4 regions of the Oceaniradius stylonematis genome follow, and region 2 is predicted to be linked to each of the others. Evidence: predicted binding sites of a transcription regulator. Region 2 holds the regulator's gene; each other region holds the start of a gene.
The links. Region 2 encodes PhoB, which activates phosphate uptake and scavenging genes when phosphate is short. Its sites were predicted from a motif close to TGTCATNNANCTGTCAT; they were not measured.

Region 1: the regulator PhoB is predicted to act here: its motif matches at 1,946-1,962, upstream of ACOQOU_RS15800 (RNA degradosome polyphosphate kinase).
Region 3: the regulator PhoB is predicted to act here: its motif matches at 1,420-1,436, upstream of ACOQOU_RS06065 (esterase-like activity of phytase family protein).
Region 4: the regulator PhoB is predicted to act here: its motif matches at 1,623-1,639, upstream of ACOQOU_RS12220 (PhoX family protein).

Annotation. Positions count from the first base shown of each region.
Region 1 covers NZ_OZ244994.1:3,203,073-3,206,278, reverse strand. The annotation lists gene ACOQOU_RS15800 (RNA degradosome polyphosphate kinase) at 1-1,817, opposite strand, end outside; gene ACOQOU_RS15795 (HdaA/DnaA family protein) at 1,988-2,686, opposite strand; gene ACOQOU_RS15790 (AI-2E family transporter) at 2,711-3,206, opposite strand, start outside.
Region 2 covers NZ_OZ244994.1:2,231,429-2,234,634, reverse strand. The annotation lists gene ACOQOU_RS11030 (aspartate aminotransferase family protein) at 1-575, opposite strand, end outside; gene ACOQOU_RS11025 (GcrA family cell cycle regulator) at 928-1,473, shown strand; gene phoB (phosphate regulon transcriptional regulator PhoB) at 1,582-2,274, opposite strand; gene phoU (phosphate signaling complex protein PhoU) at 2,311-3,030, opposite strand; gene pstB (phosphate ABC transporter ATP-binding protein PstB) at 3,072-3,206, opposite strand, start outside.
Region 3 covers NZ_OZ244994.1:1,226,683-1,229,888, reverse strand. The annotation lists gene ACOQOU_RS06075 (GNAT family N-acetyltransferase) at 1-510, shown strand, start outside; gene ACOQOU_RS06070 (DUF1013 domain-containing protein) at 541-1,254, opposite strand; gene ACOQOU_RS06065 (esterase-like activity of phytase family protein) at 1,485-3,206, shown strand, end outside.
Region 4 covers NZ_OZ244994.1:2,482,512-2,485,717, forward strand. The annotation lists gene dnaK (molecular chaperone DnaK) at 1-774, shown strand, start outside; gene msrB (peptide-methionine (R)-S-oxide reductase MsrB) at 865-1,383, opposite strand; gene ACOQOU_RS12220 (PhoX family protein) at 1,643-3,206, shown strand, end outside.

The DNA.
Region 1 (3,206 bases), 970 kb from region 2:
GCATCCTCGGACGGCAGGGCGTTGCCATTGCCGAAGCAATAGATGCGGCTGTGTTCGAGGAAACGGCCGACGATCGACTTGACGCGAATGTTTTCCGAAAGGCCGGGCACCTGCGGGCGCAGGCAGCAGATGCCGCGCACCACAAGATCGATCTCGACGCCGGCGGCGCTTGCCTCGTAGAGCGCGTCGATCAGATGGCCGTCGACCAGCGAGTTCATCTTCATCCAGATGCCGGCCGGCCGGCCCGCGCTCGCATGAGCCGTTTCGGCCTCGATCAGGCCCACCAGCCGGTCGCGCATATGCATGGGCGAGACGGCAAGACGCATGTCCTCGGGCGGGTCGGCATAGGAGGTGATGAAGTTGAAGACCTGCGCCACATCGTGGGCCAGAACCGGATCGCAAGTGAAGTAGGACAGGTCCGTATAGATCTTCGCGGTTATGGGATGATAGTTGCCCGTGCCCAGATGGACATAGGAACGCAGCCCGTTCTCCTCGCGGCGCACGACGAGCGACATCTTGGCGTGGGTCTTCAGTTCGACGAAGCCGAACACGACCTGCACGCCGGCGCGCTCGAGATCGCGCGCCCAGCGGATGTTGGCCTCCTCGTCAAAGCGGGCCTTGAGCTCGACAAGCGCGGTCACCGACTTGCCGGCCTCGGCGGCGTCCATCAGCGCGCGGACGATCGGGCTGTCGTTCGAGGTCCGGTAGAGCGTCTGCTTGATGGCGATGACGTCCGGGTCGGCCGCCGCCTGACGCAGGAACTGGACGACCACGTCGAAGCTCTCATAGGGATGGTGGACGAGGATGTCCTTCTGGCCGATGGCGGCGAGACAATCGCCATTGTGCTCACGGATACGCTCGGGAAAACGCGCGGTGTAAGGCGCGTAGAGCAGATCGTCGCGCGGCACCTTGACGATCTCCGAGACGGTGGTGAGCGCCAGAATGCCGGGCTGAACGGAGACCCGCGCCTCCGGCACGCCCAGTTCATGGGCGACAAACTCCCTCAGGGTTCGCGGCATCTCATGGTCGAACTCGATGCGGATCACCTGGCCGCGGCGCCGGCGCTTGAGCGCGCTCTCGAAGAACCGCACCAAGTCTTCGGCCTCTTCCTCGACCTCCAGATCGCTGTCGCGGATGATGCGGAACGTGCCCTGCCCGCGTATCTCGTAGCCGGGATAAAGCTGGGCGATGTAAAGGCCGACAATGTCCTCAAGCGAGATGAAGCGGAAATTCGGCGCCTCGGTGGGCAGCGCAACGAAGCGCTTGAGCGCGGTCGGCAGGCGCAGAAGCGCGTTCATGACCTTCTTGGTCGTGCGGTTGACCAGTTGCAGCGCGATCGAAAAGCCCAGATTCGGAATGAACGGGAACGGATGCGCCGGGTCGATGGAAAGCGGCGTCAGAACCGGAAAGATCGTCTGCAGGAACTCGTCCTCCAGCCATTCCCGGTCCTCGTCGGTCAGGCTCTCGGCCCGAACGATCGCGATGCCGGCCTGCGCCATCTCCTCGCGCAGTTCGGACAGGACGACCTGCTGTTCGGTCTGAAGGCGGGCGATCTCCTCGAGCACCATGTCGAGTTGGTCTTCCGGCGTCCGGCCATCGACCGAGCGCTCGGAAACGCCCTCGCGGACCTGACCGGCAAGGCCGGCGACGCGGACCATGAAGAACTCGTCTAGATTGGCCGCCGAGATCGACAGGAACCTGAGGCGTTCGAGCAGCGGCTGACGCTCGTTGCGGGCCTCGTCCAGAACGCGCCAGTTGAACTGCAGCCAGGAAAACTCGCGGTTGATGAAGCGCGAAGGGTCGTCCTGGGCGATCATCGCCACGGGCGACGTCGGTGCGCCGTGCACCTCGCCCTCATTCTCGTAACTGGCGGCGACCTCCTGAAGGTCCGTCTTGTCCATGGCCATTCCCGTGCTGCGGTTTCGCTCCGCCCTAGTCCACAATTACCACGATTTGGTGACAGTGCGAGCGCTTCGGCCGATCATGCTTAAAGGCCCAGCCGGCCCTGATCCTGCTGTGAAATCTCGCGCAGCACTTCGGCGGCCAACGGCCGCGTGATCGACATTTTGCGGGCCAGCGCCACCTCGTCGAGCCGCACCACGATATCGGCGAGTGCCGACAAGGAACGTTCGAGACGCGGCAGCAGGTAGGCGACCACCGCCGGATCGACGGCAACCTGCCGGTCGGCGAAGAGTTTGACGGCCACCGCGCGCAACAGATCGTCGTCGGGCAGGCCCAGACTGGCGACGGTGGCGGCGCGGAAGCGCGAGGCGAGGTCGGGTGTCGCCAATACCCAACCGGACGGGGCGGTCTCAGCGGTGATCAGGATCGATCCGCCCGAGCCGCGCACCGCGTTCAGAAGGTGGAAGAAGGCCGCCTCATCCAGCCCGTCCGGTGCCAGCCCGTCGCACAGGACCGGCGTGCCCGCCTGGGCTGCGTCGAGGTCGGCGGCAGAGGGCCGCCGCGGATCGGCCATCGCATGGGCGCCGGACACCGACCGCCAGACAGAGGCAAGATGCGTCTTGCCGCTGCCCGGGCCGCCTGCGACCGCCGCAAAGGGCGATGCCCATTCCGGCCAGCGATCGACCAGCGCCGCCGCGTCGCGATTGGCATCGGTGACGATCAGGTCCTCGCGCGTCAGAGATGGCGCGCGGCCCAGATCAAGCAGCATCTGTCGGTCGGGCATGACGGTCCCATCATCGCGTCCGGGCTATCGGCCCTGATCTTCGGATGACCCCGCATACAGGTCGGAATCCAGATATCGGCCGACGGCAAAGCGCACCAGAACGCCGACTGCGGCGGCGGCCGGAACGGCGATCAGCATGCCGGTAAAGCCCAAAAACGAGCCGAAGGCGAAAAGGGCGAACATCAGCCAGACCGGGTGCAGGCCGACGCTGTCGCCGACCAGCTTGGGCTGCAGAATGTTGCCTTCGACGGCCTGGCCGCCAAAGAAGATGGCCGCGATGACCAGGATCATGATCCAGTCCGGCCAGAACTGCACCAGCGCAACGCCGATCGAAAGCACAAGCCCCACCAGAGAGCCGACATAGGGAATGAAACTGATCAGGCCGGCGAAAAGGCCGATCAGCAGGCCAAAATTGAGGCCGGCGATGGTCAGGGCGATCGCATAGAACAGGCCGAGGATCAGGCAGACGGTTCCCTGCCCGCGAATGAAACCGGCAATCGCCCCATCGACATCGCGGCTG
Region 2 (3,206 bases):
CGGAGGCCGCCCTCGCCCTGCACCGGCTCGATCAGGACCGCGGCGGTCTCGCCGGTGATCGCCGCCTCCAGCGCATCCATGTCGCCGAAGGGGACCTGGTCGAAACCGGGGGCCTTGGGACCGAAGCCTTCGAGATATTTGGCCTGGCCGCCGGCGGCGATGGTCGCCAGCGTACGGCCGTGGAAGGCACCCTGGAAGGTGATGATGCCGACCCGATCGGGCTCGCCTTTCGCATAAAAGTAACGGCGCGCCGTCTTGATCGCGCATTCGACCGCTTCGACACCCGAATTGGTGAAGAAGACGCGATCGGCAAATGTTGCCGCGCACAGGCGTTCGGCCAGCCGCTCCTGATCGGGAATGCGGTAGAGGTTGGATGTGTGCCAAAGCTTGCCGGCCTGCTCGGTGAGCGCGGAAATCAGATGCGGATGGGCATGGCCGAGCCCGTTGACCGCGATGCCGCTGCCGAAATCGAGAAAGGTGCGGCCGTCCGTGTCATGCAGCCAGCAGCCTTCGCCGCGCTCGACAGTGAGCGACGCACGGGCATAAGTGTCGAACAGGGCCGATTGGCTGGTCATCGAACGGCGTCCGGCGGCTTGCCCGGAGCGGTCGGCGCCGGGCTGAAAACACAAAAACCGCCCTTGCGAGCGGCCGTTATCTCCTTAGAGCCGCCGGCGGGTTTCGTCAATCGTGCCGCCTTCGCGCGGCGGACCCGGCATACTCGCCGTCGGGCCAAGTTGGGGAAAAAGCACAAAACGATTCCCATGCGACGAGCCGACTCTTGAACAGGAGTCAACCGATATTGTAGCTTGTCAGCCGGAGCAAACGCCCAAGCAGAATGACGTTCCCCGGTTTTGCGTATCGTCGCCGGCCCTTGTCCTCAAGGCCGAGCAACGGGTCCGGATTCTGCCTGTCGAAACGGAGATGATCGTGAGCTGGACCGACGAACGCGTTGAAATGCTGAAGAAGCTTTGGGCCGACGGGCTGAGCGCCAGCCAGATCGCGGCCAAGCTCGGCGGCGTGAGCCGCAACGCTGTGATCGGCAAGGTGCACCGGCTCAAGCTTTCGGGCCGCGCCAAAAGCACCAAGAGCGCGGCGCCGAAGATCAAGCGGCCGTCGGCACCACGCACCAATCTCGGCAACGGCGGCGGCGGCGGCGCGCGAACCAATGCCTATGGTTCGGCCATGCAGCGTGGCGGCGTCAGGCAAGGCATGGCGGCAACCGCGCTCAAGCAGGATGCCGACCCGCAAGCCCTGGTCGTACCCGACACGCGCCCGATCGAGGATGTCGTCGTGCCGATCGCCAAGCGGCTGATGCTGACCGAACTGAACGAAAACACCTGCAAATGGCCCTATGGCGACCCGCTGACGGACGAGTTCTACTTTTGCGGCCACGGGACCGACGACGGTTCGCCTTATTGCAAATATCACGGCAAGCTGGCCTTCCAGCAGAACGACCGTAAGCGCGCCCGCTAGAACGGTTCCAAGGCTTCTCCCCAAAAACATGGCGTAACAAATTGGCCGCGGCCCGGTGCCGCGGTCTTCTGTGTCGGGCGTTGTCGCGCTTGAACGTGTCTGCGCGGCTCAGGAGCCTTCGAGCGCGTAGCCGGCGCCGCGCACGGTGCGGATCGGATCGCGCAGGCGGCCGAAATTGATCGACTTGCGCAGGCGGCCGATATGCACGTCGACGGTCCGGTCGTCGACATAGATGTTCTCGCCCCAGACCCCGTCGAGAAGCTGACCGCGCGAAAAGACGCGGCCCGGAGCCTGAAGGAAGAATTCCAGAAGCCGGAACTCGGTCGGCCCGAGCTTGATCTCGCGCCCGTTGCGGTAGACCCGATGGGTCTCGCGATCGAGCTCGATGTCGCCGACCTTGAGCAGCGATGCCATGATCTCGGGCCGGGCACGGCGCAGCATCGCCTTGACCCGGGCCATCAGTTCGGGGGTCGAGAAAGGCTTGACCACATAGTCATCGGCGCCGGTCGACAGGCCGCGAATGCGCTCGGATTCCTCGCCGCGCGCGGTCAGCATGATGATCGGCAGGCGCTGCGTCTGGGTTCTGGCACGCAGGCGGCGGCACAGTTCGATACCGCTGAGGCCCGGCAGCATCCAGTCGAGAATGAGCAGATCGGGCGGCGTCTCACGCAGCGCGATCTCCGCCTCGTCGCCGCGCAGCACGGTTTCGACCGTGTAGCCTTCCGATTCCAGATTGTAGCGAAGAAGGACGCTCAGGGCTTCCTCGTCTTCAGCGACCATGATCCTTGGTGTCGCACCCATGTCCGTCGTCTTCCGTCAGTCGTGCAGCGTGTTGGCCTACTGCCCCTCTCCGGCCTCGACGCTGATCTTGTGGCTCTTGTCGTCCTTGGGCCGGTACGGCGGCATCCGGTCGCCCTCGACCATGTAATAGACGGCCTCGGCGATGTTGGTGGCGTGGTCGCCGATGCGCTCGATGTTCTTGGCGCAGAACAGGAGATGGGTGCAGGTGGTGATGTTGCGCGGGTCTTCCATCATATAGGTGAGAAGTTCGCGAAACAGCGATGTGTACATCGCGTCGATCTCGTCGTCGCGGTCGCGGATCATGGACAGCTTGTCGGTCGACAGCGTGCCGTAGGCGTCAAGCACTTCCTTGAGCTGCGCCAGCGTGAGCTCGCACAGATGCTCGATGCCACGCACCAGGCGCACGCCATGCTTGCCTTCATTGATCGCCTCGACGCGCTTGGCGATGTTCTTGGCCAGATCGCCGATCCGTTCGAGGTCAGTGGAGATGCGGATGGCGGCGAAGACCTCGCGCAGATCGCTCGCCACGGGCTGGCGCTGGGCGATCACCAGCACCGACTTGTCGTCGATCAGCCGCAGCGCTTCGTCCAGCACCAGATCGTCGGTGACCACCCGGCGCGCCAGCTGCAGGTCGTTTTCGACCAGCGCGCGCACCGACTGTTCCATCATGCGCTCGGCGTGACCGCCCATCTCGGCAATCTTGTGAGCCAGGAAGCTCATGTCTTCTTCGAACGCGGTGACCGTGTGCTGGGACATGTTCTTGGTTCCGTTTCTGTTCGGAAGGCGGGTCGTGGCGATCAGCCGAAGCGGCCGGTGATATAGTCCTGGGTGCGCTTTTCGGACGGGTTGGTGAACATCGTCTCGGTGTCGTCCACTTCCACCAGCTCGCCCAGATGGAACATCGCCGTGCGCTGCGACACGCGCGCGGCCTG
Region 3 (3,206 bases), 1.0 Mb from region 2:
TGCGCCGACGCGATCGAAGCCCTGCATGCCGAGGCGTTCGGGCCCGGCCGCTTCACCCGCGCGGCATTCCGGCTGCGCGAGCAGGGACCGCACGATCCCGCGCTTTCCTTCGTCGCCCTGTCGCCGGGCGGCGGTCTGCTCGGCTCTGTGCGGCTGACACCGGTCGTCACGGCGGAAAGCGGCCATCGCGGCCATCTGCTGGGGCCGCTGGCGGTGGCGCCCGACTACAAGAACCAGGGTTTCGGGCGCGCGCTGGTGCGGCGCGCGGTGGATGCCGCGTCGGCGACGCCGGGCAGCGCTTACGTGCTGCTGGTGGGCGATGCGCCCTATTACGCGCCGCTCGGTTTCCGGCAGGTGCCTGCCGGGCGCCTGAGGCTGCCCGGCCCGGTCGATCCGCGCCGGCTTCTGGCTCATCCGTCGGGCAACGATGAGATCATCCAAGAGCTGGCCGGTCTGGTCGGCTACGACCACGGGCAAGCCGTTCCGGCTGCGCAAGGCTGCGCCGGCTGACCCGGCGCCGGATACGACCGGGGCAGGGCGTTATTCCGCCTTGGTGTCGTCGTCTTTCTTCAGCGCGTTGAGCTTGGCGAAGACGGCATCGGCGTCAATCTCGTCTTCTTCGCTCGCAGGTGCGGGCGTGTGGGTGTCGCCGCCCTCGAAGACCGGCATGGATTCGGTCTGCGCGGCGGGCAGCAGCGTGTCGCCGGCCTCGGTCTCGGGCTCGGCCGGGCGGTTCTTGGCGGCTTTCTGCACTTCCATGTCCAAATCGATCTGCGAGCACAGGCCGAGCGCCACCGGATCGACCGGCTGCAGATTGGCCGAGTTCCAGTGAGTGCGGTTGCGCACCTGTTCGATCGTGTTCTTGGTGGTGCCGACGAGACGCGAGATCTGCGCGTCCTTCAGCTCGGGATGGTAGCGCACCAGCCACAGGATTGCGTTGGGCCGGTCCTGACGCTTGGAGACCGGCGTATAGCGCGGGCCCTTGCGCTTGGCCTGCGGCACGCGAACCTTGGGATCGGACAGTTTGAGCACATGGTTGGGGTCGGCTTCGCCCTTTTCGATCTCTTCGCGCGAAAGCTGGCCGGTGGTCACCGGGTCGAGCCCCTTGATGCCCTGCGCCGCTTCCTCGTCGGCGATCGCCTTGACCTCGAGCGGATGCAGCGCGCAGAATTTGGCGATCTGGTCGAAGGTGAGGCCGGTATTGTCGACCAGCCAAACGGCGGTCGCCTTGGGCATGAGAAGCTGGTTTGCCATCTGCGTGAACCTTTCGTGCGAATAAAGCTTTCCCGTTCGTCCGCGCCGGTGTCGCGGGCGTGGGCTGAGCCACCAATGTCCGGAAGATTTTGCCGATATACGCCGCGCGGCGCCCGAGTGCAATGCCGCGCATGGCTGTGAACAGTCATCTTTGTTTCATCAAAGCGTCACGCGACTGTCACCGGTCCGGGAAAAGACGGCTCCATCGCTGACCCGAGGGAGCTTCCACCATGCGCACAATCCTGTTGTCGTCCGCCGCCGCTGTCGCCCTGTCCGCCGCCCTTGCGGCACACGCCCATGCCGACGCCTTCAACCGTGTCGCTTCCTTTCCGGTCAACACGAACATTCCCGACGCGATGGGGCAGGAGAGCGAAAGCTCCGCCGAGATCATCGACGCGACCGGGGACGGCATGATGCTGGTCTATTCGGACAGCCCGCTGGGCGGCATCGGCATGATCGACATTTCCGATCCGGCCAATCCGGCCGCCGCCGGCTTTGTCGCGCTCGACGGCGAGCCGACCGCCGTCGCCGTGCGGGCCGGCCACGCCATTGTCGGGCTGAACACGTCGGAAAGCTACACCGAGCCGTCCGGCACGATCGTTTCGGTCGATCTTTCTTCGGGCGAAGTCGCCCATGGCTGCGATCTGGGCGGTCAACCCGATTCGGTTGCCGTGTCGCCCGATGGTTCGCTGGTGGCGATCGCCATCGAGAACGAGCGCGACGAGGATCTCAATGACGGCGTCATTCCGCAGATGCCGGCCGGCTTTGCCGTGACCTTCGCGCTCGATGGCGGTGCGATCGATTGCGACAGCCGGGTCGTTGCCGACCTGACCGGCCTGGCCAAGGTGGCGGGCGATGATCCGGAGCCCGAGTTCGTCGACATCAACACGGCCAATGAAGTCGTCGTCACGCTGCAGGAAAACAACCATATCGCCATCTTCAACGGCGAGACCGGAGAGATCGTCTCGCACTTTTCCGCGGGCGCCGTCGATCTCGACAATGTCGATATCGACGAAGAGCGCGCGCTGACCTTCGACGGCACGCTCCAAGGCGTCGTCCGCGAGCCCGATGCGGTGAAATGGCTGGACGAGAACCGGATCGTCACGGCGAACGAGGGCGATTATGAAGGCGGATCGCGCGGCTTCACCATCTTCTCCAAGGACGGCGACGCGCTCTACGAAAGCGGCCTTTCGTTTGAATATGAAGTGGCGATGATCGGCCACTATCCCGAGCGTCGCTCCGGCAACAAGGGTGTCGAGCCCGAGGGCATGGAGGTCGCCGAGATCGGTGGCGCGACCCACATCTTCCTCCTCAGCGAACGCGGCTCGGTGATCGGCGTCTACCGGGACAATCCCGAGGGCGAGCCGGAACTGGTGCAGATCCTGCCGACGGCGCTGGGCCCGGAAGGCGCGGTGGCCATCCCCGGACGCAATCTCGTGGCGGTGGCCAATGAAGTGGACCTGATCGAGGATGGCGGCGTGCGCAGCCATGTCACGATCTACGAGCTGGGCGAGGGTGAAGCGCAATATCCGACGATCCGCTCGATGATGGACGATGCGGGCCGCCCGGTCGGCTTTGGCGCGCTGTCCGGCCTTGCCGCCGATCCCGAGCAGCCGGGCATTCTGTACGCTGTCAACGACTCGTTCTACGCGATGCAGCCGACGATCTTCACGATCGACGCCAACCAGACGCCGGCCCGGATCATTGCGGCAACGCGCGTCACCCGCGGCGGGGCCAATGCCCAGCTTCTCGATCTGGAAGGCATCACACCGGACGGAGAGGGCGGGTTCTGGCTGGCCTCCGAAGGCCGCACCGACCGGATGGTCCCGCACGGGCTCTACCATGTGAACGCCGATGGCGAGATCGAGGAAAGCGTCGCTTTCCCGCCCGAACTGCTGGCGGTCGAAAAGCGGTTCGGCGCCGAAGGCGTGACCAGGGTCGGCGATACGCTG
Region 4 (3,206 bases), 250 kb from region 2:
CTGCTCGATGTCACGCCGCTGTCGCTGGGCATCGAGACGCTTGGCGGCGTCTTCACCCGCCTGATCGACCGCAACACGACGATCCCGACCAAGAAGAGCCAGGTCTTCTCGACCGCCGAGGACAACCAGTCCGCCGTGACCATCCGCGTCGCCCAGGGCGAGCGCGAAATGGCCGCCGACAACAAGCTGCTCGGCCAGTTCGATCTGGTCGGCATTCCGCCGGCGCCGCGCGGCATCCCCCAGATCGAGGTGACCTTCGATATCGACGCCAACGGCATCGTCAACGTCAAGGCCCAGGACAAGGGCACCGGCAAGGAGCACGAGATCCGCATCCAGGCTTCGGGCGGACTGTCCGACGAGGAAGTCGAACAGATGGTCAAGGACGCCGAGGCCAATGCCGAGGCGGACAAGAAGCGCCGCGAGGCGGTCGAAGCGCGGAACCAGGCCGAGTCGCTGATCGACTCGACCGAAAAGTCGCTGTCCGAGCATGGCGACAAGGTGTCCGAGGAAGACAAGACGGCCATCGAGGACGCGATCGCCGCGCTCAAGGAAGAGACCGCCGCCGAGACCCCCGACGCCGAGGCGATCACCGCCAAGACGCAAGCGCTCGCAGAAGCCTCGATGAAGCTCGGACAGGCCATCTATGAAGCCACCCAGGCCGAGGAACAGGCCGCCGCCGAAGGCGATGCGGAAGCCGACGCCGCCTCTGACGATGTGGTCGATGCCGATTTCGAGGAAATCGACGACGACGAGGACCAGAAGAAGGCGTCGTAAGCCGCTCGCCTTCGTTCACGCCATCAAAAAGGCCGATCCGGGAAACCGGATCGGCCTTTTTTCTTTGCGTGCTGTCTGGCGTAAGTGCCGTCAGCCGTAGACCGGCTCGGAGCCGTCGGCGGGCGTGAACTTCAGCGCCACGCCATTGATGCAGTGGCGCTTGCCGGTCGGCTGCGGGCCGTCATTGAAGACATGGCCCAAATGACCGCCGCAGCGGCTGCAATGCTCCTCGGTGCGCGGGATCAGCAGCTTGTAGTCGGTCCTGTAGGCAACCTTGCCCTCGATCTCCTGCCAGAAGCTCGGCCAGCCTGTGCCGCTGTCATATTTGGTCTCCGACAGGAACAGTTCCTGGTCGCATCCCGCGCAATGGAAGACGCCGGCGCGCTTCTCGTCGTTGAGCGGGCTGGTGAACGGGCGTTCGGTCGCCTCTTCGCGCAACACCGCATACTGCATCGGCGTCAGCTGCGCCCGCCATTCTTCCTCGGTCTTGACGATTTCGAAAGCGCCGTCCGCGGCAGCTGTCGCCGGGTTTGCGCCCCACCATTTGAAGATGCCGGCGGCAGCGGCGCCGCCGAGGCCCAGCGTCAGGAATGATCGTTTCGTCACCATGGCAAACTCCCGTGTCGAACGTGAAGATAGCGGTCGTGTCGGCGGTTTGCATCTCACCTTCGTCCACGATTTCGTGAACGCGAGGTAAGCCCTGTGCCGATGCGACAATTCGCGCAGCAAGGAATGGGGCACGAGCTTGGAATCCTTCCAGATCGAAACATGCCTGTCACACAAAAGTTGCAAGCAAGGTTTGGTGCCGCGGCTGCGCCCAAAGCCGGATGCGCGCACACACGTCAAAAATGACACCCGGAGGACTTCCATGGATCGCAAGCAGATCATCAACGACCCTGCGCACGGCAACCGTGCCGAGGCGTTCGAGGCATTCGACGACATCCCGACCAACCCCAATCTCGGCAACACGATCGGCGATGTGATCAACCGCCGCTATGGCCGCCGCGACGTTCTGCGCGGCGTGCTGGGCGTGACGGCCACTGCGGCCCTGTTCGGCACCTCGGCCCTAACCGCGCCCGGACAGGCGCTCGCAATGACCGAGGGCGACCGCTTCAACTTCACCGAACTGCGCTGGGGCAACGACCAGACCCATCACATCGCCGACGGCTTCGATGCGGACGTGCTGATCCGCTGGGGCGATCCCATCATGGCCGATTCGCCTGAATTCGACGTCATGAACCAGACCGCCGAAGCCCAGGCCAAACAGTTCGGCTACAACAATGACTATGTCGGCTTTGCCGAGATCGAGCCCGGCCGCGGCATGCTCTGCGTCAATCACGAGTACACCAATGAAGAAGTGATGTTCCCCGGGATTGGCCGCCAGGACCGGTCCGGCTTCGAGCAAATGACCAAGGAACTCGTCGACATCGAAATGGCCGCTCATGGCGGCTCGGTCTTCGAGATCGTGCGCGGTGAGGACGGCAAATGGTCGGTCAACCGCGACAATCCGAACAACCGCCGCATCACCGCCGAAACCCCGATCACCTTCTCGGGTCCGGCTGCCGGCCATGACCGCCTGAAAACGAGCGCCGATCCCACCGGCATGAACGTGCTGGGCACGATCAACAATTGCGCCGGCGGCATGACGCCCTGGGGCACCTATCTGATGGCCGAGGAGAACTTCCACGGCTATTTCTGGACCGACACGCTCGACGCCGAAGGCGATCCCGACCTTTCGGCCCAGCCCGAGGCCGCCTCGATGGAACGCTATGGCGTGCCGGGCCGCTGGTATGCGTGGGGCAAGTTCCACGACAGGTTCAACATCGACAAGGAGCCCAACGAACCGAACCGTTTCGGCTACATTGTCGAAGTCGATCCGATGAACCCGGACGCGACACCCATCAAGCACACGGCGCTCGGCCGCTTCCGTCACGAAGGCGCCGAGACAACCGTTGCGTCCGATGGCCGCCTGGTCATCTATTCGGGCGACGACAACCGTTTCGACTATCAGTACAAATGGGTGTCGGCCGATGCCGTGACCGACGAAAACTCGGTGTTCGGCTCCTCGCTCCTGTCCGAAGGCACGCTCTATGTGGCGCGCTTCAACGATGACGGCACCATCGACTGGCTGCCGCTGGTTCATGGCGAAGGCCCGCTGACCGCCGAGAACGGCTTTGAAAGCCAGGCCGACATCGCCATCGACACGCGCCTTGCCGCCGATCTTCTGGGCGCGACGCCGATGGATCGTCCTGAGGACGCCCAGCCGCGCGGCGACGGCACGGCCTACATCATGCTGACCAACAACAGCCGCCGCACGCCCGAGCAGGTCGATGCGGCCAACCCGCGTCCGGAATCGAACTTCGGCCACATCATCGAGATCAAGGAAGAGGGCGGCAACCACTCGGCGACGACCGGCACCTGGTCGATCTTGG